Regions from separate parts of the Streptomyces sp. NPDC043726 genome, predicted to be linked through region 3. Evidence: riboswitches for the same ligand, from Rfam matches in the RefSeq annotation. Region 3 holds a riboswitch; each other region holds the start of a gene.
What was found. A riboswitch is a leader RNA that binds a small molecule or an ion and turns the genes downstream of it on or off. The one in region 3 is predicted to bind cobalamin.
Positions count from the first base shown of each region.

Region 1: linked by a shared signal. The riboswitch ahead of AC068Z_RS00980 (ribonucleoside-diphosphate reductase subunit alpha) and the one ahead of AC068Z_RS36195 (ABC transporter substrate-binding protein) in region 3 are both predicted to bind cobalamin.
Region 2: linked by a shared signal. The riboswitch ahead of AC068Z_RS34845 (ABC transporter substrate-binding protein) and the one ahead of AC068Z_RS36195 (ABC transporter substrate-binding protein) in region 3 are both predicted to bind cobalamin.

Region 1 is NZ_JBWKCI010000001.1:207,372-212,333, forward strand. It holds gene AC068Z_RS00955 (carbon starvation CstA family protein) at 1-151, shown strand, start outside; gene AC068Z_RS00960 (YbdD/YjiX family protein) at 102-299, shown strand; gene AC068Z_RS00965 (DUF3311 domain-containing protein) at 410-667, shown strand; gene mctP (monocarboxylate uptake permease MctP) at 664-2,259, shown strand; gene AC068Z_RS00975 (GNAT family N-acetyltransferase) at 2,333-2,839, shown strand; cobalamin riboswitch at 2,894-3,018, shown strand; gene AC068Z_RS00980 (ribonucleoside-diphosphate reductase subunit alpha) at 3,141-4,962, shown strand, end outside.
Region 2 is NZ_JBWKCI010000015.1:35,542-40,503, reverse strand. It holds gene metE (5-methyltetrahydropteroyltriglutamate--homocysteine S-methyltransferase) at 1-1,758, shown strand, start outside; gene AC068Z_RS34855 ((2Fe-2S)-binding protein) at 1,818-2,507, opposite strand; partial or broken gene AC068Z_RS34850 ((2Fe-2S) ferredoxin domain-containing protein) at 2,560-2,778, opposite strand; cobalamin riboswitch at 2,823-3,001, opposite strand; cobalamin riboswitch at 3,096-3,276, shown strand; gene AC068Z_RS34845 (ABC transporter substrate-binding protein) at 3,306-4,352, shown strand; gene AC068Z_RS34840 (FecCD family ABC transporter permease) at 4,349-4,962, shown strand, end outside.
Region 3 is NZ_JBWKCI010000016.1:112,859-117,820, forward strand. It holds gene AC068Z_RS36185 (ABC transporter ATP-binding protein) at 1-767, opposite strand, end outside; gene AC068Z_RS36190 (FecCD family ABC transporter permease) at 797-1,813, opposite strand; gene AC068Z_RS36195 (ABC transporter substrate-binding protein) at 1,810-2,829, opposite strand; cobalamin riboswitch at 2,915-3,074, opposite strand; gene AC068Z_RS36200 (CoA-binding protein) at 3,167-3,574, shown strand; gene AC068Z_RS36205 (formylglycine-generating enzyme family protein) at 3,651-4,610, shown strand; gene AC068Z_RS36210 (4-hydroxybenzoate 3-monooxygenase) at 4,636-4,962, shown strand, end outside.

The sequences.
Region 1 (4,962 bases), on a different contig from region 3:
CCCCGCCCTGTCCACGCTGAGCGAGGCACCCTACGTGAAGTCCGAACTCGTCGCCCCGGCGGGCCTGTTCCCGACCCGCGAGGAGAAGGAGGAGCAGCGCGATGCGGTCACTGCGGCGGGCGGCCAGGGCGGTGCGGTGGTACGTCCGTGAACTCACCGACGAATCGGCCTACGACCGTTATGTCGCGCACGTGCGCCGGGACCACCCCCTGGCGCCCGTGCCCACCAGGCGCGCCTTCGAACGGATGCGGACGGACCGCCAGGAGTCGGACCCCCGCCAGGGGTTCCGGTGCTGCTGAGCGGATCTTCGGCGACCGATATGCGGACGAGGGGTTCCGTTTCCGCGACACCGTGACCTAGATTGCCTGCGCATTACACCAGGTGATCGGCAAGGGGACGGAGCCGTCGGATGTCAGATGCCCCAGAGGTGCGCAGAGAACCGGTGGTGACGCCCGTTCGGGTCGTCATCGCCCTCTGCCTGTTCGCGCCCTTCGTGGCGATGTTGTGGGTGGGGTCGTACGCGAAGGCCGACCCGGCCTTCATCGGCATCCCTTTCTTCTACTGGTACCAGATGGCCTGGGTGCTCCTGTCGACCGTGCTGACGATGGTCGCGTACAAGCTGTGGCAGCGTGACCAGCGCGCCCGCAAGACGGAGGGCGCCAAGTGAACGACGGCGTGAACGGCGTCGCACTCGCCGTCTTCATCTTCTTCTTCCTGGCCGTCACGGTCATGGGCTTCCTGGCCGCGCGCTGGCGCAAGGCCGAGAACGAGCACAGCCTCGACGAATGGGGCCTGGGCGGACGGTCGTTCGGCACCTGGGTCACCTGGTTCCTGCTCGGCGGCGACCTCTACACGGCGTACACCTTCGTGGCGGTCCCGGCGGCGATCTACGCGGCCGGCGCGGCGGGCTTCTTCGCGGTGCCGTACACGATCCTCGTCTATCCGCTGATCTTCACCTTCCTGCCCCGGCTGTGGTCGGTCTCGCACAAGCACGGGTATGTGACGACCTCGGACTTCGTGCGCGGCCGGTTCGGCTCCAAGGGCCTTTCGCTGGCCGTCGCGGTGACCGGCATCCTGGCGACGATGCCGTACATCGCGCTGCAACTCGTCGGCATCCAGGCGGTGCTGGACGTGATGGGCGTCGGCGGCGGCGAGAACACCAACTGGTTCATCAAGGACCTGCCGCTGCTGATCGCCTTCGGTGTGCTGGCCGCGTACACCTACTCCTCGGGGCTGCGGGCCCCCGCGCTGATCGCCTTCGTCAAGGACACCCTGATCTACCTGGTGATCGCGGTGGCGATCATCTACATCCCGATCAAGCTGGGCGGGTTCGACGACATCTTCGCCGCGGCGAACGACAAGTTCACCAGCACCGGGGCGGGCGGTCTGGTCCCGGCGGAGGCCGGCCAGTGGACGTACGCCACGCTGGCGTTGGGCTCGGCGCTGGCCCTGTTCATGTACCCGCACTCGATCACGGCGACCCTCTCCTCCAGGAGCCGTGACGTGATCCGCCGCAACACCACGATCCTGCCGCTGTACTCCCTGATGCTCGGCCTGCTCGCGCTGCTGGGCTTCATGGCCATCGCGGCCGGGGTGAAGGTGGAGAACGGACAGCTGGCGATCCCGCAGCTGTTCGAGAACATGTTCCCGGACTGGTTCGCGGGCGTGGCCTTCGCGGCCATCGGCATCGGCGCGCTGGTGCCGGCGGCGATCATGTCGATCGCGGCGGCGAACCTCTTCACCCGCAACATCTACAAGGACTTCATCAAGCCGGACGCGACACCGGCCGAGGAGACCAAGGTCTCCAAGCTGGTGTCCCTGCTGGTGAAGGTGGGCGCGCTGGCCTTCGTCCTGACCATGGACAAGACGGTCGCCATCAACTTCCAGCTCCTCGGCGGCATCTGGATCCTGCAGACCTTCCCGGCGCTGGTCGGCGGCCTGTTCACGCGCTGGTTCCACCGCTGGGCGCTGCTGGCGGGCTGGGCGGTCGGCATGATCTACGGCACGGTTGCGGCGTACGGCGTCGCCTCGCCGACGCAAGCGCACTTCGGCGGTTCGTCGAAGGAGATCCCCGGCATCGGGGAGATCGGGTACATCGGCCTCACGGCGTTCGTGCTGAACCTGGTCGTCACGGTGGTCCTGACCTTCGTCCTGAAGGCGGCGAAGGCCCCCGAGGGCATCGACGAGACCAGCCCCGAGGACTACACGGCGGACGCGGGCGACCCGGGCGTGCAGAAGGAGCTGTCGCCCCTTCATTGATACGGAGCCGTTCCGCAGCGGGCCGCCGAAATTCAGGACTGTCGGCGGCCCGTTGTCGTACACACTCGATCACATGGACTTCCGGATCCGCGCGGCGGAACCCACCGAATACGACGAACTCGGCGAGATCACCGCCCAGGCCTACCTCCGGGACGGCCTGCTCACCTTCGGCGAAGCCGACTGGTACCTCGGCGAACTGAGAGACGTGGCCAAGCGGGCGGCCGCCGCGGACGTACTCGTCGCCGTGGAACAGGACCGCCTCCTCGGCGGAGTCACCTACGTCCCCTCCCCCGGCCCCATGGCCGACCTCGCCCGCCCCGGCGAGGCCGAGGTCCGCATGCTCGCCGTGGCTCACGAGGCCCGTGGCAGAGGCGTCGGACAGGCCCTCGTCCAGGCGTGCGTCGACCGCTCGAGCGCAGCGGGCGACCGCACCGGCGTCGTCCTGTCCACCCAGCCCCTGATGCACACCGCCCACCGCATCTACGAACGCCTCGGCTTCCGCCGCTCCCCGGAACGCGACTGGAACCCGATCTCGGACCACCCCGAGTTCACTCTCCTCACCTACGAGTTGACGCTCTGAAGTCGACGCGCGACACAACATCTGGGGGTGTCACCGCCGCCCGGCACAAGATGTATGCTCATGCTCGCTGTCGCCGCAGGGGAATCCGGTGTGAATCCGGAACTGTCCCGCAACGGTGTACTTGTGCACATCTGTGCACATGGTCCAGTCCGAGGACCTGCCGACAGTGCGCCCGGCCGTCCGGTCCGGGTGACTGACGTCCGGGCCTCGTGGAGTGGGCCGGTGGACGCGACGCCCCGTGCGCTCGTGAGCTGCCTCCTGCCCTCCGCAAGGCCCCGTGCCGAGCGAGGGAGAGCCCCACGTGACCATCGCGCCAGCCGATCCGGCTTCAGCCGTCCCGACCGTCGAGGACGCCCCGGGCACCGCCCTGCTGCGGACCCTGACCCAGCTGACCGCCGACCTCCCCGACGCCGACCCCGGCCGGGTCGCCGCCGCCGCGCTGCGCGGCCGGTCCGCGCGGGCCGACGAGGCGGAGCTGCGCGAGCTGGCCACCGAGGCCGCGGCCGGGCTCATCTCCGAGGACCCCGCCTACAGCAGACTGGCCGCCCGGCTGCTGACGGTCTCCATCGCCGCCGAGGCCGCCTCGCAGGGCGTCACGTCCTTCACCGAGTCCGTCGCGGTCGGGCACCGCGAGGGGCTCATCGCCGACCGGACCGCCGAGTTCGTCCGGATCCACGGCGCCCGGCTCGACGCGCTCATCGACACGGGCGCCGACGACCGCTTCGGCTACTTCGGTCTCCGTACCCTGCACAGCCGTTACCTGCTCCGGCACCCCCTCACCCGCAAGGTCGTCGAGACGCCGCAGCACTTCATGCTCCGCGTCGCCGCCGGTCTCGCCGAGGACGACACCACCAGGTCGGTGGACGAAGTCGCCGCGCTCTACGGGCTCATGAGCCGCCTCGACTACCTCCCCTCCTCCCCCACGCTCTTCAACTCCGGCACCCGGCACCCCCAGATGTCGTCCTGCTACCTCCTGGACTCGCCGCTGGACGAGCTGGACTCCATCTACGACCGCTACCACCAGGTCGCCCGGCTCTCCAAGCACGCCGGCGGCATCGGTCTGTCGTACTCCCGTATCCGCTCCCGGGGTTCGCTGATCCGCGGCACCAACGGGCACTCCAACGGCATCGTCCCGTTCCTCAAGACGCTCGACGCCTCGGTCGCCGCCGTGAACCAGGGCGGCCGGCGCAAGGGAGCCGCAGCGGTCTACCTGGAGACCTGGCACTCCGACATCGAGGAGTTCCTGGAGCTGCGCGACAACACCGGTGAGGACGCCCGGCGGACGCACAACCTGAACCTCGCGCACTGGATCCCGGACGAGTTCATGCGCCGGGTAAACGCCGACGAGCAGTGGAGCCTCTTCTCCCCGGCCGACGTGCCCGAGCTGGTCGACCTGTGGGGGGACGAGTTCGACGCCGCCTACCGCAAGGCCGAGGCGGCGGGGCTCGCGCGCAAGACCATCCCCGCCCGCGATCTGTACGGCCGGATGATGCGCACCCTCGCGCAGACCGGCAACGGCTGGATGACCTTCAAGGACGCCGCCAACCGCACCGCCAACCAGACGGCCCTGCCGGGCCATGTCGTGCACTCCTCCAACCTCTGCACGGAGATCCTGGAGGTCACCGACGACGGGGAGACGGCGGTCTGCAACCTGGGCTCGGTGAACCTCGGTTCGTTCGTGGCGGACGGTGACATCGACTGGGAGCGCCTGGACGAGACCGTCCGCACGGCCGTCACCTTCCTCGACCGGGTCGTCGACATCAACTTCTACCCGACCGAGCAGGCGGGCCGGTCCAACGCCAAGTGGCGGCCGGTGGGCCTCGGCGCGATGGGCCTGCAGGACGTCTTCTTCAAGCTGCGGCTGCCCTTCGACTCGCCGGAGGCCAAGGCGCTCTCCACCCGCATCGCCGAGCGCATCATGCTCGCCGCCTACGAGGCCTCCGCCGACCTCGCCGAGCGCGAGGGCCCGCTGCCGGCCTGGGAGAAGACCCGTACCGCCCGGGGCGTCCTGCACCCCGACCACTACGACACCAAACTCACCTGGCCGGAGCGGTGGGCGGCCCTGCGCAGCCGTATCGCCGAGGTGGGCATGCGCAACTCCCTGCTGCTGGCCATCGCGCCCA
Region 2 (4,962 bases), on a different contig from region 3:
ACCCTGCTCGACCGGCTGCTGCCGGTGTACGCCGAGGTCCTGGCCGATCTGCGGGCCGCCGGCGCCGAGTGGGTCCAGCTCGACGAGCCCGCTTTCGTACAGGACCGTACCCCGGCGGAGCTGAACGCCCTGGAGCGCGCCTACCGTGACCTGGGCGCCCGCACCGACCGGCCGAAGCTGCTGGTCGCCTCGTACTTCGACCGGCTCGGCCAGGCGCTGCCGGTCCTGGCGAAGGCCCCGGTCGAAGGGCTGGCCCTCGACTTCACCGCGTCCGCCGCCGCCAACCTGGAGGCGCTCGCCGCTGTCGGCGGACTGCCCGGCAAGCGGCTGGTCGCCGGGGTCGTCGACGGCCGCAACATCTGGATCAACGACCTTGCGAAGTCCCTGTCCACGCTCGGCACCCTGCTCGGTCTCGCCGACCGGGTCGACGTCGCCGCCTCCTGCTCCCTCCTTCATATGCCCCTGGACGCGGCCGCGGAACGGGACATCGAGCCTCAGATCCGGCGCTGGCTCGCCTTCGCCCGGCAGAAGACGGCCGAGATCGTCACCCTCACCAGGGCACTGACCCGCGGCACGGACACGATCACCGCGGAACTCGCCGCCAACCGGGCCGACCTGGCCTCCCGCGCGGGTTCGCCGATCACCCGCGACCCGGCCGTGCGCGCCCGCGCGGGGGCGGTCACCGAGGCCGACGCGCGCCGCGCCCAGCCGTACGCCGAACGCGCCGCCGCCCAGCGTGCCCACCTGGGCCTGCCGCTGCTGCCGACCACGACCATCGGCTCGTTCCCGCAGACCGGTGAACTGCGTTCGGCGCGCGCCGACTTGAGGGCGGGCCGGATCGACACGGCCGGCTACGAGGAGCGGGTCAGGGCCGAGATCCAGGAGGTCGTCGCCTTCCAGGAGAAGGCCGGCCTGGACGTCCTCGTGCACGGCGAGGCCGAACGCAACGACATGGTCCAGTACTTCGCCGAGCGGCTCACCGGCTACCTCGTCACGCAGCACGGCTGGGTCCAGTCCTACGGCACCCGCTACGTCCGCCCGCCGATCCTCGCCGGCGACATCTCCCGTCCCGAGGCGATGACGGTGCGCTGGACGACGTACGCCCAATCGCTCACGGACCGCCCGGTCAAGGGCATGCTCACCGGTCCGGTCACCATGCTCGCCTGGTCCTTCGTCCGCGACGACCAGCCGCTCGGTGAGACCGCCCGCCAGGTCGCCCTGGCCCTGCGTGACGAGGTCAACGACTTGGAGGCGGCTGGTACTTCGGTGATCCAGGTCGACGAGCCCGCCCTGCGCGAGACACTGCCGCTGCGCGCCGCCGACCGTGCCGCGTACCTGGCCTGGGCCACGGAGGCCTTCCGGCTCACCACCGCCGGCGTGCGGCCGAACACGCAGATCCACACCCATATGTGCTACGCCGAGTTCGGCGACATCGTGCAGGCCATCGACGATCTCGACGCGGACGTCATCAGCCTGGAGGCCGCCCGCTCCCACATGCAGGTGGCCCGCGAACTCGCCGCGCACGGCTACCCGCGCGAGGCCGGACCGGGCGTCTACGACATCCACTCGCCGCGCGTACCGAGCGCGGCGGAGGCGGCGGAGCTGCTGCGCATCGGCCTTGAGGCCATCCCGGCCGAACGGCTGTGGGTCAACCCCGACTGCGGCCTGAAGACCCGCGGCTGGCCCGAGACCCGCACCTCCCTGGAGAACCTGGTGACGGCGGCCCGAGCGGTCCGCGGGGAGCTGCCGACGACCTGACATCGACATCGCCCGGCCGGGAAGCGGGGTTCTTCGTTTCCCGGCCGAGCACTCCTCCGTCATCCGGCCAGCGCGCAGTCCCCGCACTTGGCTCCCGACGGCACCCGGTAATACAGGCAGCAACTGCGCCGCCGGAAGCCGAGGTTGGGCCCGGTGAGGTGTCCGGTGGCCGCGAGTCGGCCGGTGTTCAGCAAGGCGCCCACGAGGTCGGTGAGGGGCTCACGCAGATCCGGCCTGGCCGTCAGAACAGCACGAGCCGCCTCCACGAGCGCCGAGGCCGCGTTCCCGGCCAGGAGCCGGGGCGCCACCTTGACGCGGAGTCCTGCGGCCAGTCGATCCAGGTGCCTGCGGACGACCACCTCGTACAGCGCCTCGGCAAGACGCGGGCTACCGTCCGCGTACCGGCCGGTGGGGACGGCGATCCGCAACTCCGGTCCGCTGTGGGCGCGTTGCAGCCCGGTCAGGTCCGGAACGATGCCGTGCGCGACGGTGCAGGCCAGCACCGGTGACCACAGGCGCGCGGCGTGTCCGAGCTGCACGATGGAAGCGCCGACGCGCACTTCGCGGGTGTCGTAACGGTGAGCCGTGGCCGCCACCAGGTCGGCGGCGCCGCGGGCGTACGTGTCCTCGACCGGGTGCCATCCCTGGTCCGGGCCGCCGAGTTCGACCGCGAAGAAGGTGCCGAACCGCGCGACATCCGCGAGGGCTTCGGCGACGGCGGGGGCGGGCGCCTGCCGCAGTGGATTCACGTCAACTCCCGGAACAGCGGTGTCAGGTGGACGCGTTCAGACCGCGGGATCGGCCGGCGGCACGGCCCTCGGCGGAGGGCTGTGCGACGATCACGTTCGCCTGCTCGCACACGTCGAGGCAGTCGGTGATCCGGACCGGCGCGTCCTGGGCGAGGCGCGCGCTCTGCTCGCCGTGGTCGACACCCGTCACTTTCGGGCTGCCGCAGCAGCAGTCACGGCACACCACGACCCGGCACGGCACACGGCCGTCGTGCGAAGCCTCCATGGGCATCCCGACGAGCCCTCCTCCCTGGGGAAATCCGCCCCATTCACCTTGAGGAAGCGACCGCGTGAGTCTCCTGGCTCTCGGGTCAGTGCTCGTCCCGGCCTTCCCACCCGCCTCCGGGCAGTGGTCTGTTCGGGATCCGCTCGCCGATCACAGTGGCGGGACCGCGCCGGATTCACACCGGCTTCCTCGTTCCGCCGTCGCCTTGTCGTCCGCCATCATGACATCCGCTCGTACGGCACCACCACGGCGGACCCCGGCCACCGCCCCGGCCGGAAGGGGCGCACGCATCACACCCGCACGCCCTTTCGCTCCCGTCTCACAGGAACGTAATATCACCAGGTCATCGCCGCGACGGGAACCAGGAAGCCGGTGTGAGTCCGGCACGGTCCCGCCACTGTGACCGGGGAGTGCACCCCTCGACATGCCACTGCGCACCGCGTGGGAAGGCAGGGGGAACGTCGATCCGGGAGTCAGGACACTGCCCTGTCGCGGGCCCGTTTCCGAGGAGCGCGGACTCCAGGAGGCTTTACGTGTTCCAGTCGCTTTCCCCTGCCCAGTCGTCCTCCGCGGCGACCCACCGGCGTCGGCCGGTACGCGCCGCTGCGGCCGCCGTCGCCCTCACCGTGACCCTGCTCACCGCCGGCTGCGGCTCGTCCGGCGACGGCCCCGAGGACGCGAAGGCTTCGGCCTCCTCGATCGAGGGCTTCCCCGTCACCATCGACAACTGCGGTGTGAAGACGACCTACGACGAGCCGCCGTCGCGGGTGGTCACCATCCACCAGCACCCGGCCGAACTGCTGCTCGCTCTCGGCCTGAAGGACCGCATGGTGGGGACCGCCTTCCCCGACTCGGCCGTCCTGCCCGAGTTGAAGAAGGACTACGAGGCGATCCCCGAACTCTCGGAGCGGGAGCCGTCGTTCGAGACCGTCCTGGAAGCCGAACCCGATCTCGTCTACGGCGGCTACGGCAGCGCCTTCGACGAGAAGGAGGGCCGCTCCCGCACGGCCTTCGCCGACGCGGGCATCGACACCTACCTCAACCGCGAGTACTGCGGCAAGAAGCAGGTGACGATGGAGGACACCTACGACGAGATCCGCACCCTGGGCCGGATCTTCGGCGTCTCCGACCGGGCCGGCAGGCTCGTCGACGACCTCCAGGGCCGTATCGACAAGGCCGCCACCGCCGTCGAGGACGAGCCCGCGGCGTCCGTCTTCGTCTACGACAGCGGCGACAAGAGCGCCTTCACCGCCGGCGGCAAGAGCCTGGGCACCGAGCTGATCCGGCTGGCCGGCGGCAGGAACGTGTTCGCCGACCTGGACGACGTGTTCGGCGACGTCTCCTGGGAACAGGTCGTCGAACGCAAGCCCGAGGTCATCGCCATCTACGACTACGCCGGCTCCGGAAGCGTCGAGCAGAAGAAGAAGTTCCTGCTCGCCCAGCCCGCCCTCGCCGACGTACCCGCCGTGAAGAACAAGCGGTTCGTCGTCCTGCCGCTCACCGCCACCCTGGTCGGCATCCGCTCGGCGTACGCGGTCGAGGACCTCGCCCGTGGACTGCACCCGAAGAGCTTCCGGTGACCGGACCGGTCACGAAGGCGCCCGCCGGGCCGCGCCCCACCGACGAACAGAGCACCCGTCCCGGGGCCTTGGCCCTGACACTGACCGTCCTGACCGTGCTGCTCATGCTCTCCGGCACCGCGGGCCTCGCGATCGGCTCGGTGCGGGTGCCGCCCGTCCAGGTGTGGGGCATCGTCACCCAGGCGCTCGGCGCCGACTGGGGGACATCCGACTGGTCACGGGCGCGCGAGACCATCGTGCTGGACGTCCGGGCGCCCCGCGTGCTGCTCGGCGCGGTGACCGGCGCCGGGCTCGCGGTCGTGGGCACCGCGCTGCAGGCGCTGGTGCGCAACCCGCTCGCCGAGCCCTACTTGCTGGGTGTCTCCTCCGGCGCGTCGCTCGGCGCGGTGTCGGTGATCGTGTTCGGGGTGAGCGTGCTGGGACCGGTGTCGCTGTCCGCCGCGGCCTTCGCGGGCGCCCTGGGCGCGCTGCTGCTCGTCTACGCCACCGCCCGCACCGGCGGCCGGATCACCTCCGCCCGCCTGGTGCTCTCCGGCGTGGCGATCGCGTCGGTGCTCACCGCGGTGCTGGATCTGCTGCTGCTCACCACCGACCGGGGCAACGAGGCCCG
Region 3 (4,962 bases):
TCGGCGCCCTCCCGGCTCACGGCGGCGCGGACGCCGTAGACCTCGGCGATCAGCTCCTCGGTCAGCACGTCACCGGGGGTCCCTGCCGCCACCGCGCGCCCCGCCCGCAGGACGACGACCTCGTCGCAGTACATCGCGGCGAGATTGAGGTCGTGCAGGGCGATCACGGCCGTCAGCGGGAGGCCGGTGACGAGGGTGAGCAGATCGAGCTGGTGGTGGATGTCGAGGTGGTTGGTGGGCTCGTCGAGGAGCAGTTCGCGGGGTTCCTGGGCGAGCGCGCGGGCGATCTGCACCCGTTGGCGTTCCCCGCCGGAGAGGGTGTGCCAGGACTGGTCGGCGTGGCCGGTGAGGCCGGTGCGGTCCAGGGCGGCCCGCACGGCCCGTTCGTCCCGCGCGGAGGCGGGCGCCCAGGCCCGTCGGTGCGGCAGGCGGCCGAGTCGTACGACGTCCAGGACCGTCAGTTCGACCTGCGTGTCCGCCTGTTGCTCGACCACGGCGAGGCGGCGGGCGATCTCCCGGCGGGGCCGGCCCGTGAGCGGATCGCCGTCGAGGGTGACGACACCGGCCGAGGGCGCGAGCACTCCGGCCAGCAGCCGCAGCAGCGTGGACTTGCCGGAGCCGTTGGGCCCGAGGAGGCCTACGGTGGTGCCGGGGGCGGGCGCCAGAGTGACCCCGTCCAGGATGAGCCGACCGTCGGCCCGGCGGCTCACCCGGTCCGCGCAAAGGCCAGCCGCCCCCTTGTCCGTCAGGTCCGAACGCCCGCTCATCGCACCCTCCGTCCGGTCAAGGCGCCCGCTCATCGCACCTTCCCCGTCCGATACAGCACCGCCACGAACGCCGGAACCCCGATCAGCGAGGTCACGACACCCACGGGCACCTCCTGGGGATCGAGGACGGTACGGGCCAGCGTGTCGACCCACACCAGGAACACCGCGCCCACCAGCGCGGTCAGCGGCAGCAGCCGGGTGTGGCCGGGGCCGGCCAGCGCGCGGGCCGCGTGGGGCAGGACCAGGCCGACGAAGCCGATGGCCCCCGCCGAGCTGACCAGAGCGGCCGTGAGCAGGGCCGTGACGCACAGCAGGACCAGCCGGGTGCGGGCGACCGACACCCCCAGGGATGCCGCGGCGTCCTGTCCGAAGGCGAAGGCGTCGAGCGTGCGGGCGTACGACAGACAGACCACGAGCGCCACGGCGAGGACGGCCCCGCACAGCCAGACGTCGGTCCACCCCGCGCCCGCGAGCGAGCCGAGGAGCCAGAACAGCACCCCGCGCGTGGTCTCGGCGTCGGCCGAGGTCATCACCACGAAAGAGGTGAGCGCGGAGAAGAGCTGCATGGCCGCGACCCCCGCCAGGACGACCCGGTCGGTCGTGCCGCCCAGGGTGTGGCTGAGCAGCAGCACCAGCGCGAAGGAGACCAGCGCGCCCACGAACGCCCCCGCGGAGACCGGGACCGCGCCCCCGCCCACACCGAGGACGACCACCACGACCGCCCCGGTCGAGGCGCCGGAGGACACGCCGAGCACGAAGGGATCCGCGAGCGGGTTGCGCAGCAACGACTGCATCACCGCCCCGCACACGGCGAGCCCGGCGCCGCACACCGCCGCGAGGAGGGTGCGCGGCAGCCGGAGCTGCCAGACGATGCCGTCGCGGATCGGCGTCAACCGCGAGCTGCCGAGGCCGAGATGGGACAGAACCGTGGACCAGACGTCTGCGACCCGGATGTCGGCGGGCCCGATGGTGATCGCCACGGCCAAGGAGCAGCACAGCACGACGAACCCGGCCCCGCCGAGCAGCAGCGTTCGCCGGAGGCTCACTTGGCGAGCCCGAACTCGCGCAGCGCTGCGGCGACCTGCTCCACGCCCTCCACCGTGCGGATCGTCGGGTTCATGGCCTGGCCGCTGAGCAGGACGTACCGCTTGTGCTTGACGGCGTCCATGGTCCTGGTGACGGGGTTGGACTCCAGGAAGGCGATCTTCTTGGCGGCCGACTCGGCCGTCTGCGACTTGCGGGTCAGATCGCCGATGACCAGGACGTCGGGATCGCGGTCCGCGACGGTCTCCCAGTTGATCTGGGGCCATTCGTCGTGGGTGTCGTCGAAGACGTTCCGCGCCCCGAGGGCGCGGGTGATGATGCCGGGGGCACCGCAACAACCCGCCATGTAGGGCGACTCGGCGTTGGCGAACCAGTACAGGAGGGTGACGTCGGAGGCGTCGACGCCCGAAGTGGCCTTCGCCATCCGCTTCTCCAGCGAGGCGACCAGTTCCTCGCCCCGCCGCTGCACGCCGAACACGGCGGCCAGGTCGCGGACTTCGCCGTAGACGTCCTCGATGGCCAGCGGGGTGGTCCGTACCCCGTCGCCGCCCGCGGAGTTGTCCTTGCCGACGCAGTCGGACGGGGAGACGTAGGTCGGCACGCCGAGCTTCTCGAACTGCTCGCGGCCGGCGACGCCGCCCTTGCCGAGGGTGGAGACGAAGGAGGCGGAGACGAAGTCGGGCTCGGCCGCCAGGACACGTTCGTAGGAGGGGTTGTTCTCGGCGATGCGCGGGACGTCGGCATTGGCCTTCTCCAGGCCCTTCATCACCGGGTCGGTCCAGGTCGCCGTCCCCGCGAGGCGGTCGGCGAGGCCGAGGGAGAGCAGGATCTCGGTGCTGCCCTGGTTCAGGGAGACGGCGTGCCGGGGCGGGTGCGCGACGCGTACGGCGTGGCCGCAGTTGTCGAGGGTGACGGCGGCTTTGGCGTCGTCGGCCGGGGTGTTGTCCGCGCAGCCGGTCAGGAGCAGTCCGGCGGCCGTGAGCAGGGCGGCGGGGCGGGTGAGACGTGCGATGGGCACGGGTGCGGTTCCTCAGTCGTCGAGGGCTCGAACGCGGAGCCCGTCCGTACGGTGCTCCCCCGCCGTCCGTTCGACCGCGGGGGCCGCCAGCAGGTCTTCGGACTCGGGGTCGTCCGGTCGGGGCGCCTTCCCAGACGGCTGTCACACCGTCCAGTGGCCGAGGCCCCGCCCGTCACCCTCACCGCTGCGCGTCAGCTCCGGATTCGCACCGGATTCCCTGACCCATGAGCATGGGTTCGACTGGCCTCGGCAAGCTACCACGCGAGGCCCGGGAATCTCCGGGCGCCCTTGGCCGTTGAGCTGGGCAAGGCATGGCACGAGGTCGAGGAGGCCCCTGGTGTACGGCGACGAAGCGACGATCCGCAAGATCCTCACCGAGCTCGGCGACACCTGGGCCGTGGTGGGTCTGTCGTCGAACCAGAGGCGCGCGGCCTACGGCGTCGCCCAGGTGCTCCAGCGCTACGGCAAGCGTGTGGTGCCGGTGCACCCCAAGGCGGAGACCGTGCACGGCGAGCAGGGCTACGCCTCCCTCGCGGACATCCCCTTCGACGTGGACGTCGTCGATGTCTTCGTCAACAGCGAGCTGGCCGGGCCGGTCGCGGACGAGGCCGTCGCCAAGGGCGCCAAGGCGGTCTGGTTCCAGCTCGACGTGATCGACGAGGCCGCCTACGACCGGACGCGGGCGGCCGGCCTGGACATGGTCATGGACCGCTGCCCGGCCATCGAGATCCCGCTGCTGCGGTGACGCACGGCGAGATGGCGTACAGCGACATGGCGTAGACAGGGGTGCACAGCCGTCACCCGTCCGCGAGGAAGAACCGATGCCCGAGCCCCAGTCGCCCGCCCGCTGCTGCATGCCCTCGTCCGGGACCGGCTCGGCCGGGCGGCAGCCCGTCGCCCTGGGTTCCCGGGCGCCGGTCGCCACGGGCACCCTCTCCACTGACGGCATGGTCCTGCTCCCCGGCGGCGAGTTCCTCATGGGGGCGGAGGACAGCGAGGGGTTCCCGGACGACGGCGAGGGCCCGGTACGACCCGTGCGGCTGAGCTCCTTCCGCATGGACACCCGCGCGGTGACCAACGACGCCTTCGCCGCGTTCGTCGCCGACACCGGCCATCTCACCGACGCCGAGCGCCTGGACTGGTCGTACGTCTTCGCCGGGTTCCTGCCCGCCGCCCTGCGCCGGGGCGCCCCGCGGCCCGAGCGGACGCCCTGGTGGTGCGCGGTCGCGGGTGCGGCCTGGGACCGGCCGGAGGGCCCGGGCAGCGATCTCGCCGGACGCGGTGACCACCCGGTGGTCCATGTGTCCTGGTACGACGCCGCCGCCTACGCGGCCTGGGCGGGCAAGCGGCTGCCGACGGAGGCCGAGTGGGAGTACGCGGCCCGTGGCGGCCTGGAGCGGAAGCGCTACCCCTGGGGCGACGACCTCGACCCCGACGGCACCTACCGCTGCAACATCTGGCGCGGCACCTTCCCCACCAAGAACACCGCCGCCGACGGCTACCGGGGCACCGCCCCCGTGGACGCCTTCGAGCCCAACGGGTACGGGCTCCACAACATGGCGGGCAATGTGTGGGAGTGGTGCGCGGACTGGTGGTCCACGGACCATCGGCGGGCCGTCGACCCCACCGGCCCGGCCGAGGGCACCGCCAAGGTGATCCGCGGTGGTTCCCACATGTGCCACGCCTCCTACTGCAACCGGTACCGGGTCGCCGCCCGCAGCGCCAACACCCCGGACAGCTCCAGCGGTCACGCGGGGTTCCGCTGCGCGGCCGACGCCTGACATCCGGTACGACCATAATGCTGGGGTGACTTCCACCGCCCCCCACCCCAACTCCGTTGCCGCACAGCGCTTTCCGGTCGTCATAGTCGGCGCCGGACCCGCCGGGCTCACCGTCGGGAACATCCTGCGGGCCGCGTCCGTCGACTGTCTGGTCCTGGAGACCGAGAGCCGTGAGTTCATCGAGCGGCGGCCCAGGGCCGGCGTCCTGGAGGAGTGGGCCGTACGCGGGCTCGAACAGCGCGGCCTCGCGGGCAACTTGCTGGCACACGGGCAGGTGCACAACGAGTGCGAGTTCCGGTTCGCCGGAGAGCGCTACCGGTTCGAGTACGCCGAACTGACGGGTCATCACCAC